Regions from separate parts of the Psychrobacter sp. Ps1 genome, predicted to be linked through region 2. Evidence: predicted binding sites of a transcription regulator. Region 2 holds the regulator's gene; the other holds the start of a gene.
What was found. The regulator PhoB, encoded in region 2, activates phosphate uptake and scavenging genes when phosphate is short. The targets are predictions, from matches to a motif close to TGTCATNAANCTGTCATAA.

Region 1 (5,475 bases), on a different contig from region 2:
TAAATAAGCCAAAAAAGCCCTACTAGATAAGTGTGCAAATACTTAAATAGTAGGGCTTTTCTTATTTGAAAAGTATCGGTTATTAACCCTACACCTCTTTATATAACTGGCGTCCTTCGTTGTTATATTTTTTAGTCATCTCCGCCATGCCTTGACGAATTTCCTCAGCAGTGGCTTCACCAACTTGTCCAACGAGCTCTGTATCTACCTCTTTGATTAGATGACCAGCGTCAGTTAAGTCGCCTGTTTGCGGCGTTACTTTTTGGTTGGCAGCATCTTTATCTAGTCCTGCTGCATATTCACGGACGTTTTGAGTGATTTTCATTGAACAAAACTTAGGGCCACACATGGAGCAAAAGTGTGCCGATTTGTGTGCGTCTTTTGGCAACGTCTCATCATGATATTCACGTGCAGTATCAGGATCGAGTGCTAGATTGAACTGATCATCCCAGCGGAATTCGAAACGTGCTTTAGATAATGCGTTATCACGTGCCTGTGCTCCTGGATGACCTTTAGCAAGGTCAGCAGCGTGTGCAGCGATTTTATAAGTGATAATGCCGTCTTTGACGTCTTTTTTGTTTGGCAGACCCAAGTGTTCTTTTGGCGTGACATAGCACAGCATCGCTGTACCAAACCATCCAATCATTGCAGCTCCGATGGCACTAGTGATATGGTCATAGCCTGGAGCGATGTCTGTCGTTAATGGCCCCAAAGTATAGAAAGGCGCGTCAGCACATAGCTCAAGCTGCAAGTCCATGTTTTCTTTAATGCGGTTCATCGCGACGTGTCCAGGGCCTTCGATCATCACCTGTACATCGTGTTCCCATGCCACTTTAGTCAATTCACCAAGCGTACGTAGCTCGCCAAACTGCGCTTCATCATTGGCATCTTGCAAACAACCAGGACGTAGGCCATCACCTAGACTAAATGCTACATCGTACTGTTTCATAATCTCGCAGATATCTTCGAAATGCGTGTATAAAAAGCTTTCTTTGTGATGGGCTAGACACCACTGAGCCATGATAGAACCACCACGTGAGACGATACCTGTCAGACGCTTTGCGGTGAGCGGTACATAGCGTAATAGTACGCCGGCGTGAATGGTAAAGTAATCGACGCCTTGCTCTGCTTGCTCAATCAACGTATCACGGAATATCTCCCATGTAAGGTCTTCAGCGACGCCATCGACTTTTTCTAGGGCTTGATAAATCGGTACCGTACCAATCGGCACAGGAGAGTTACGGATTAGCCATTCACGGGTTTCATGAATATGATTGCCCGTTGATAAATCCATAATAGTATCCGCACCCCAACGTGTTGCCCACGTCATTTTAGATACTTCTTCATCGATAGACGAGCCCAACGCTGAGTTACCGATATTGGCATTGATTTTCACCAAGAAATTGCGCCCGATGATCATCGGCTCAGACTCAGGGTGGTTGATGTTGTTTGGGATAATAGCGCGTCCAGCCGCCACTTCATCACGAACAAATTCAGGGGTAATGATTTGAGGCGTATTGGCACCGAAGCTTTCGCCATCGTGTTGACGCATATCGGTCAGTTCATGCTGCTTTTGCGTTTCGCGTATGGCGATATATTCCATCTCAGGAGTGATGATGCCACGGCGTGCATAGTACATTTGCGTGACGTTCTGTCCTGCTTTGGCGCGACGCGGTTTATCAATATGAGCAAATCTAAGGTTGGCAGTGCTGATATCGCGAGCACGTGCTTGTCCGTATGAGCTAGATAGGCCGCTTAATTGCTCGGTATCATTGCGTTCTGCGATCCAGTTCTCACGCAATTTTGGCAATCCACGTGTAAGGTCGATATCGACATTAGGGTCGGTATATACACCTGAGGTGTCATACACATAAAACGGCGGATTATGCTCACCGTCTTTATCTCCAGTACCGCCAACAGGCGTATCAGCCAAGCTGATTTCACGCATCGGTACTTGGATGTCAGGTCTTGAGCCTTCGATATAGACTTTTCTTGAGGCAGGTAAAATACGGTGCAAGTCGCGCGCATCTTCTTCGAAACGGGCATCACTTGCGGCACGGTGAGCAGGGGTTTTTAGCGCATCTGCTTTCTTATCTGCTTTGACGTTATTAGTGTCAGCAGCATTAGAAGCAAGCGTTGAGTTGTCGGCTGGGTTATGCGTTTGGGCTTTCGGTGCAATTGAAGTAGTGTCTGCAGTAGTCATATGCTGTCCTAGCGTGTTGGTTTTTGAATAAAATCAACACCGCCAGTATCTGCGGGGGTAGGCATCCATCATCTAGACAAGTTTATATCATGAACCCACAACTTCGACCAAAAAGTATCGTCGCGCATGGTGCTCATCAAATATTGGACGCAGCTTGATATCCTCTCTTCTTATCCGGTTATGCATCACGCATATTAAGACAGTAGTGACGATAAAAATGTATTTCTACGCGCCCTTTGTCGTAAATAACAAAGTGCTTAAGACTTCCCTGCGTCGGTACTAACCGCATCAGGTTCGGCGGGTGATCTCTCAGCGAATGTATTAAGGCGACTACTTTAATAAAGTAAGTTTAATAAAGTGAGCCAAAAATACACCGCACCCCGAGTCTGTCAGTGTTGTAAATCAGCCTTCATACTAACAAAATTCTGTACCAACGGCTAATAGTATTTGGATACAAATATTCCGTGTCACACATACAGTTCCATATTTTCGTGAATAATTTTTTGAGTGTTAATAGATGAGGGTGCTTAGTATTGCTAGGTTGTAGACGAATTATTCAAATATTATGTAAAGCGAATGAAGGATTCTAGAAGTTGTCATTAAACTGTCATAAAGATTTGGCAAGATAACACGCATATCACAAGCAATGCTTTTTTATACCGTTGTTAAACTTTAGGAGTCCTACATGCGTTATTCGTTATTAGCAGTGGCCGTCAGTTGTACATTAATGCTTACGGCGTGTAATAAGTCAACAGATACGGCGGAGCCAACTGCTGATACTAGCAGTAGCGCTGTGACAACAGCTGAAACAACCTCTCAGACAGCATCTTCTGCTACGTCAGATTTTAAATCTGCTGAAAATATCGCTATGAATATTACAGGTGCGGGTGCGTCGTTCCCGCAGCCTATCTATGCGAAATGGTCATATGACTACAATGCTGCGACCGGCGGCCAAGTCAACTATCAGTCGATTGGCTCATCTGGTGGTATCAAACAAATTCAGTCAAAAACAGTAGACTTTGGTGCTTCTGATGCCCCGATGACGCCTGAAGAGTTAGACGAAGCAGGTCTGATTCAGTTCCCAACAGTCATCGGTGGTGTTGTACCAATCGTCAACATTGATGGTGTTGAGCCTGGTGCACTGAAGCTAGACGGTACGACTTTAGCTGATATCTATTTGGGTAAAATCAGTAACTGGAATGACCCTGCGATTAAGGCGATGAACCCAGATTTGACCTTGCCAGATGCAGCAATCACAACAGTATTCCGCTCAGACGGTTCAGGTACGACTTTTAACTTCACTGACTATCTTGCCAAGGTTTCACCAGACTGGAAAGACACCGTTGGCGTTGATAAAACCGTCAAATGGCCGACTTCTGCTACTGGTGCAGGTGGTAAAGGTAACGAAGGCGTTTCAAGCTACGTAAACCGCATGAAAAACTCTATCGGCTATGTTGAGTATGCTTACGCTAAGCAAAATAAGATGTCACATACTGCGCTGAAAAACGCAGCTGGTAACATTGTACAGCCATCTGCTGAGACGTTTGCTGCGGCAGGTGATATCGATTGGTCACAACAAGAAGGCTTTTATAAAGTCATCACTAACTCTGAAACTGACCAAGCATGGCCTATCGCTGCTGCGACCTTTATCTTGGTACATAAGCAACCAGAAAATCCTCAACAGGTAGCTGGCGTGTTGAACTTCTTTGACTGGGCTTATACCCAAGGTGATGACAGCGCCATGGAACTAGACTACGTACCGTTCTCTGACACGGCAGTAGCCTTGTTCAAAGAGAAGTGGAACGAAGTAAAAGGTAGTGATGGACAACCTGTCTACAAGCCAGCTCAGTAATTTGTTTCTGCTAAATACTATTTAGCAACCGACAAGTTATCCTCTCGAATAACTATTCTCCGGTAGTTGTTTGAGAGGTTTTAACACAGCAAATTTGATGAATACATCTCGATAGATATAGTTACTCATACCGTTTAAGTTTGTTGTGTTAAGACCTGATATACATCTTTTTAATATTTCGATTCATCCCATTCAATGCTGAGACACTTATGACAGACTTAAGGTCCCAACTGGCTAAACAAAAACGTTACGACGCTTTGTTTGTTAACTCTACTAAAGCGTTTGCCATACTCGTCCTCCTATCTTTAGGGGGCATTTTGGTGTCTCTAATTGTTGGAGCATGGCCGAGTATTCAAGAGTTTGGTTTGGGATTTTATACCAGCAATAACTGGGATACAGTCGCCAATGAATACGGTGCATTAGCGCCTATTTACGGCACCTTAGTCACGTCATTTATCGCTATTGTTATCGCGGTTCCAGTCAGTTTCGGTATTGCGATATTTTTAACCGAAATGTGCCCTAAGTTCCTCAAAAAACCACTTGGTATCGCCATTGAGTTGTTGGCTGGTATCCCATCTATCATTTATGGTATGTGGGGATTGTTCGTATTTGCGCCATTTTTTGGTGATCACATTCAGCCATGGTTCATTGAGCACGTCGGCCCTTTGCCTATTATCGGTAAACTGTTTGCAGGTGCGCCTATGGGACTGGGTATGTTTACCGCCTCCCTAGTGCTTGCCATTATGATCATACCGTTCATCGCCGCTACCATGCGCGATGTTTTCTCTGTCGTACCAGATTTACTGAAAGAGTCAGCCTATGGCATGGGCGCGACGACTTGGGAAGTCATGTTCAAGATTATCCTGCCTTATACCAAAGCTGGTGTTGTTGGTGGCGTAATTTTGGGTCTTGGTCGTGCATTGGGTGAGACGATGGCAGTTACCTTCTTGATTGGTAATGCGTTTAATATCAGTCCAAGCCTGTTTACTTCTGGCGTGACGATTACCTCGGCCTTGGCCAATGAGTTTGCTGAAGCGTCTAGTGAGCTACATCTTGCGTCTCTACTACATCTAGGCTTAATCTTATTTGTCATCACCTTCATTGTGCTGTCTTTAGCAAAACTGATGCTCATGCGCATGGATCACAAAGCAGGTAACCGATAAGTCTGTTACCGATTTATTGAACCTTGATAGATATTGATAAAAGATATGGGAAATAAATATTATGCCTGCTAACAATGCGATCAATGCACCACTACCTACTAAGCCAAACGGCGCTACCCGCTACAATCAAAGCCTTTATAACAAGCGTCGTTTGACCAACAAGTTAGGTCTAGGTTTTGCCATGTCAGCGATGGTTTTTGGCTTGTTTTGGTTGTCATGGATTTTGGTGACTTTGTTTGTTGAAGGCTTCCAAGGCA
Region 2 (5,475 bases):
GGTTCATGATTTAGGTGAGATTGATGCTGGCGATACTTTTTTATATGCTGATACGCGTACTGATGCACACGTCGAAGAGCGTGCCGGCATTGCCAGACTGCAACGTGAGCGAGGCAATGGCATTAGTGATTTGAGTGAGGTTTGGGAAGCGCAAGAAACAGGAAGCAGCAAAGAGAGTCAGTTGCTCAGAGTCGTTGATCGCTTATTGCCGTTTTTACTCAATCTAAATACCAACGGTAAAACGTGGGTTGAGCTTGGCGTTACGCGCTCGCAGGTGGCGGGTGCGCATGCATTTATCGAAGACAGCTTTCCTCCTATCCATGATTGGCTCTCACATAATATTGAATACGCAACTCAGCAAGGCTGGTTAATTGACGCGTAAGTCTGCATAAGTAACAGGCATAAAAAAAGCCCAGTTAAGCATTATGATTCACGCTTAACTGGGCTGATATTTTCAGTGCTTTTATACAAGCATGTTATTAAGCGTTTGCCATTCCTAGCAATTGACCCATTTGCACGACGCTATTGGCTTGCATACCATCTAGCCAGTCAGCCTTTGCTGCTTTTGGTAATACTACGATAGCCGTTGAGCCTAGATAGAAGCGTCCGAGCTCTTCGCCTGCTGCAAACTGCATATCGTGATCCGCTTCCTGTATATCATCCGTGCGGGTAATTTTGCCAGTGGCGACGGTTTCAATACCAGCGACGATCATAGCACCAACCATCACAACAGCTGCTTTGCCATACTTGGTATCAAACATACAGACCAGACGTTCATTACGCGCAAACAAGTCTGGCACGTTAGCCGCCGTAGTATTGTTGACCGAAAACAGTGTACCAGGTACATAGCGAGTCTTGGTCAATGTGCCAGTAAACGGCATATGCACACGGTGATAATTACTAGGTGCTAAGTAGATAGTTGCAAAACTACCATCAGCGAAATAACTGCCATCTTCACTATCAGCAAGTAGTTGGCCGACATCATAGTGACGACCTTTGGCTTGTAGTAGTTTATGGTCTTCGATTTGTCCTAGCTGAGAGATAATACCGTCCGCAGGGCTCACGATACCGTTTGCAGTAGCGTCGATGGTACGAGCATCTTCTTTTAACTCACGAGTGAAAAAGTCATTAAAACTCTCATAAGCGTTAAGGCTTTGGCGTTCGTACTCGTCTAAGCTGATATTATAAGCTTTGGCAAAGCTACGGATAAAGGTACGTTTGACATAAGGGTGGCGACTGGCGGCCAAACGTCCAGCGACTTTACTGAGCTTTTGCTGCGGTACAAGCTGTTGTAAGGTGGTAAATACATTCATAATAAGGCTACCAAAATAAGGTGTAATGTAAGAAATAATAGTTAAGTTAATGACGGTATTTTATCATGGACAGCATATTATTGTATGGCCATAATCTGTTAAGGAATTAGTAAATGAAAGCACTCATACAACGGGTGAAGCACGCTAGTGTGGTCGTCGATCAACAGTGTATTGGTGAGATTGAGCATGGGGTATTGGCATATATTGGCTTAGGGCACGAAGACGATTTCGCCGCTGCCCAGCGTATGATTGACAAAATATTGACCTATCGCATTTTTGAAAATGACGAAGATCCTGCCAAATTTGGTAAACTGGATAAAAACGTTCAGCAGGTCGGTGGTGGGCTATTATTAGTTTCACAATTTACCTTGATGGCAAAAACAGACAAAGGTCGCCGACCAGACTTTGGTGGTGCGATGGCACCTGCTGCGGCGCAAGCGCTATTTGAACAACTGGTCGATTATGCCAAAACTAAGTATCCAAATGTGGCAACTGGTCAGTTTGGTGCGGATATGCAAGTGTCGAGCGTTAATGATGGGCCGCTTAATTTTTTACTAGAAATCTGATTTTAGAGTGTCATCAAGCTGTCATAATTAATCCGTTTAATAGGTAGAGACTGGTGAGTATATATCGCCTTTTTACATGCTAGATTTTGTCCGCTAACACCGAGAATGTCCTATGTATAATGAGCAAATTTTGATTGTGGAAGATGAGCCTGCGATTCGTGAAATGGTTGTCATGACGCTAGAGATGGCTGGGTTTGATAGCTTGCAAGCGGCAGATGTGTCAGAGGCGCATCAGCAAGTGGTCGATCATAGACCGTCACTGATACTGTTAGATTGGATGTTGCCGGGTGACAAGAGTGGTGTGGATTTTTGTCGTATGCTAAAAAACGACGAGCTACTCTCTGAAATACCAGTCATTATGCTAACGGCAAAAAGTGAAGAAGACAGTAAGGTGCATGGTCTAGATGCAGGCGCAGATGATTATATGACCAAGCCTTTTTCGACTCGTGAGCTGATTTCTAGAATCAAAGCCGTACTACGCCGCAGTAGCGCGATGAGTAGCGACAAACCTATCGAAATTGGACAGTTAAGTCTAGATACCAAGAGTCAGCGCGTGACAGCTGCAGGTAAAATCGTTGATGTTGGGCCCACAGAGTATCGCCTATTGGCATTTTTTATGAGTCACCCTGAGCGCGCCTATACACGAACGCAGCTGCTCGATCAGGTATGGGGCGGCAATGTATATATCGAAGACCGAACCATCGATGTGCATATCAAACGTCTACGTAAATTACTGCGACCTTATGACTGTGATACATTGATACAGACGGTACGTGGAACAGGCTACCGATTTTCTAGCCTGATTGAGCCAAGTTAATCTTGTACAAATAATGCCGCAGCGATATAAAGGCCGCGGATAGTGGTAAGGATAAGAGATGGACAAGATAGCGCCAGCACAAAGTGAGCAATCAGCTCTATTAGAGCAAATATCTACTCAAAGTACAGCGGAGCAACTCAAAAAAATCGGCAGTGCATTACGAGCCTTGCGCGATGCAGTGATTTTGCTCAATAATAATGACGGTCTAGAATGGTGGAATCAGGCGGCACAAGACTTATTGCTGCTACAGCCAGAGGACAAAGGTCAGAACATCTTTGACTTTATTACTGTACCTGAGTTCCGCCAGTATTATGAAGGTACAACGATACCTAACGATGGCGTCCATATAGAATCGTGGCGAGATCCTAGTCGCTACTTGAAGTGCGAACTGACCCCTTTTGGGGATGAAAAATTGCTGTTTGTATATGACGTGACTCGCCTGCGGCACTTAGAGCAAATGCGTCAGGATTTTGTGGCGAATGTCTCGCATGAGCTTAGAACACCATTGACTGTGATGATGGGCTACCTAGAAAATTTCTCCGATCAGCCAGATATGCCGCCGCAATGGCGTCGCGGTTTTGAGCTTATGACGCAGCAAACTGCCCGTATGAACAGAATCGTGAACGACTTGCTGCTATTGTCTAAGATTGAAATCGAAGAGTCACACGAGCTGCATTACATAGATATGACTAAGCTACTAACCAATATCTACGACGATGCCCAAGCGTACAACCAAGCGTACAAACACATCATTCATTTGCATATAGATACGTATGATGGGCTCTACGGGTCAGAGATGTACTTAAATAGTGCGCTATCCAATCTAGTAATCAATGCCATCAAATATACACCAAAAGGTGGCAATATCACTATAAGCTGGACAAGGACGTCTGATGGCTGCCGTTTCGCGGTCGAAGATGATGGGATCGGTATTGCGTCAGAGCATATCGCCCGTTTGACAGAACGTTTCTATCGTATCGACAAAGGTCGCAGTCGTGCGACAGGTGGTACGGGGTTGGGATTAGCGATTGTAAAGCACGTATTACACCAGCACGAAGCACAATTGCAAATCGATTCAGTAGAAGGGGAAGGATCGACATTTAGTGTGGTATTTCCTTCAAACTACGTCAGATCCGTCACAGCCAATTAATACGATTTCTAGTCTGTATTAGCGTTGGTTTTTCGGCTTCAGTTTTGTGATTAATGCAAACTTAGGACTACTTCAGCTCGGGACAACGATATACTTTTCTGTATCCGTTAATCCTTTTGCAAAAGCGGATAAGGGTTGACCGCACTGCCATTAATATAGATACCATAGTGTACATGTGTCGGTGTTCCTTTTGCATTACCGCTATCACCCACATAACCGATTACGTCGCCCTGATTGACCCAATCATTGGGAGAGATGTCAGCATAGTCTTCTAGATGAGCGTAGTAATGTCCTGCGCCACCAGGCCCTACCACCACAACCACGCGTCCACCCAATGTGTTCTCACCAACCTTGCTTACTACGCCTTGCGTGGTCGACTGTACGGGAGTATTGCGCGGCGCAAAGATGTCGATGCCTTCGTGGGAGCGGCCTTGACTACGTGCTGCACCCCAAGTGTCTGTCAGGTTTCGTTCTGGTAGTGGACTGGGTAAGCTGTTTTCGGTCGGCAGTTCTTGTTGCAATAGACTTAATTGCTGCCATTTGGCAACCACAAATGACTGCGTCTGTTGACTGATACTGGGTAGTAGCTTATCAAAGACAAATAACAGTGCTAGCAATATGATAGCCTTAATCAATAGGCTTATTAAACGACTAAAAAAAGAAGGTCTGGGAGGCTGGTTGTTTCCATCTGCTAGCATTGATGTCTCATATATGTTTTATGTCATTTGAGATTTTATTATAAAAGCTTCGTCTGATAACGTATGTATCGCATTGTTATCTATCGTTTTTACCCCCATAGATATTCTTATGGTTAAGGATATAGACAGTAAATACAGTTTTATCTACTTAACATTTCTGCTGAGCATAGACAGTTGCTACTGATGGTTAATACTTTATGAATGATGCTTTTAAACCTGCTGATATTTCTGCCACGCGCGAAACAGCGCTGGTTATCGATACCGAAACAGATCAGGGCAGTGATCCCAGACCTATCCAAGTTGCTACTATCAATGTAGCAACTGGTTTCGAGTGGATGAAATACTTTAACAGTGGTCGATCTATTTCACCTATTGTCATAAAGGTGCATGGTATTACTGATGATGATGTGGCTGGACTGGAGCGATTTGAGTTGGAGCAGTTTGAGTTACCAGAGTACTTGATTGGTCATAACGTACGTTTTGATTGGCGAGTGATTGGCAGTCCTTCTGCTAAGCTAATTTGTACGGTGAGACTTGCGCGGGCCGCCTTTCCAGAATGGCGTGCTTACGGTCAGTCTAAATGTATCGAGCAGTTATTGGGTAAGGGTGAGGCGAGTGCAATGACGATTGCCGCTCATGATGCGCTTGGCGATGCTCGAATGTGCTATTTGCTGTATCAAGCATGCTGCGAGCGTCTAGAGATTGCGCCGACAGATTTTGCAGCGGCACATGCTATTTCCAATAAGGCGACCCCTGTGAGCAAGATGCCGTTTGGTAAGCATAAAGGCAAGCCGATCAAAGATGTGCCCATCAGCTATGTTAAATGGATGATAGGCAATATTCATAACATGCAGCCGTCGCTGTATTCGGCATTGACTAAACGCTTAAAACTAGATGAAGCAGAAAACGCAGAAAAGTAATCTGAGTTGTT

Region 1: the regulator PhoB is predicted to act here: its motif matches at 2,798-2,816, upstream of pstS (phosphate ABC transporter substrate-binding protein PstS).

Annotation. Positions count from the first base shown of each region.
Region 1 is NZ_JADQAN010000006.1:76,558-82,032, forward strand. It holds gene thiC (phosphomethylpyrimidine synthase ThiC) at 89-2,203, opposite strand; TPP riboswitch at 2,452-2,596, opposite strand; gene pstS (phosphate ABC transporter substrate-binding protein PstS) at 2,889-4,055, shown strand; gene pstC (phosphate ABC transporter permease subunit PstC) at 4,265-5,218, shown strand; gene pstA (phosphate ABC transporter permease PstA) at 5,280-5,475, shown strand, end outside.
Region 2 is NZ_JADQAN010000018.1:54,575-60,049, forward strand. It holds gene I3249_RS10050 (HD domain-containing protein) at 1-382, shown strand, start outside; gene asd (archaetidylserine decarboxylase) at 480-1,313, opposite strand; gene dtd (D-aminoacyl-tRNA deacylase) at 1,427-1,879, shown strand; gene phoB (phosphate regulon transcriptional regulator PhoB) at 1,992-2,696, shown strand; gene phoR (phosphate regulon sensor histidine kinase PhoR) at 2,755-3,846, shown strand; gene I3249_RS10075 (M23 family metallopeptidase) at 3,954-4,544, opposite strand; gene I3249_RS10080 (DUF3820 family protein) at 4,742-5,464, shown strand.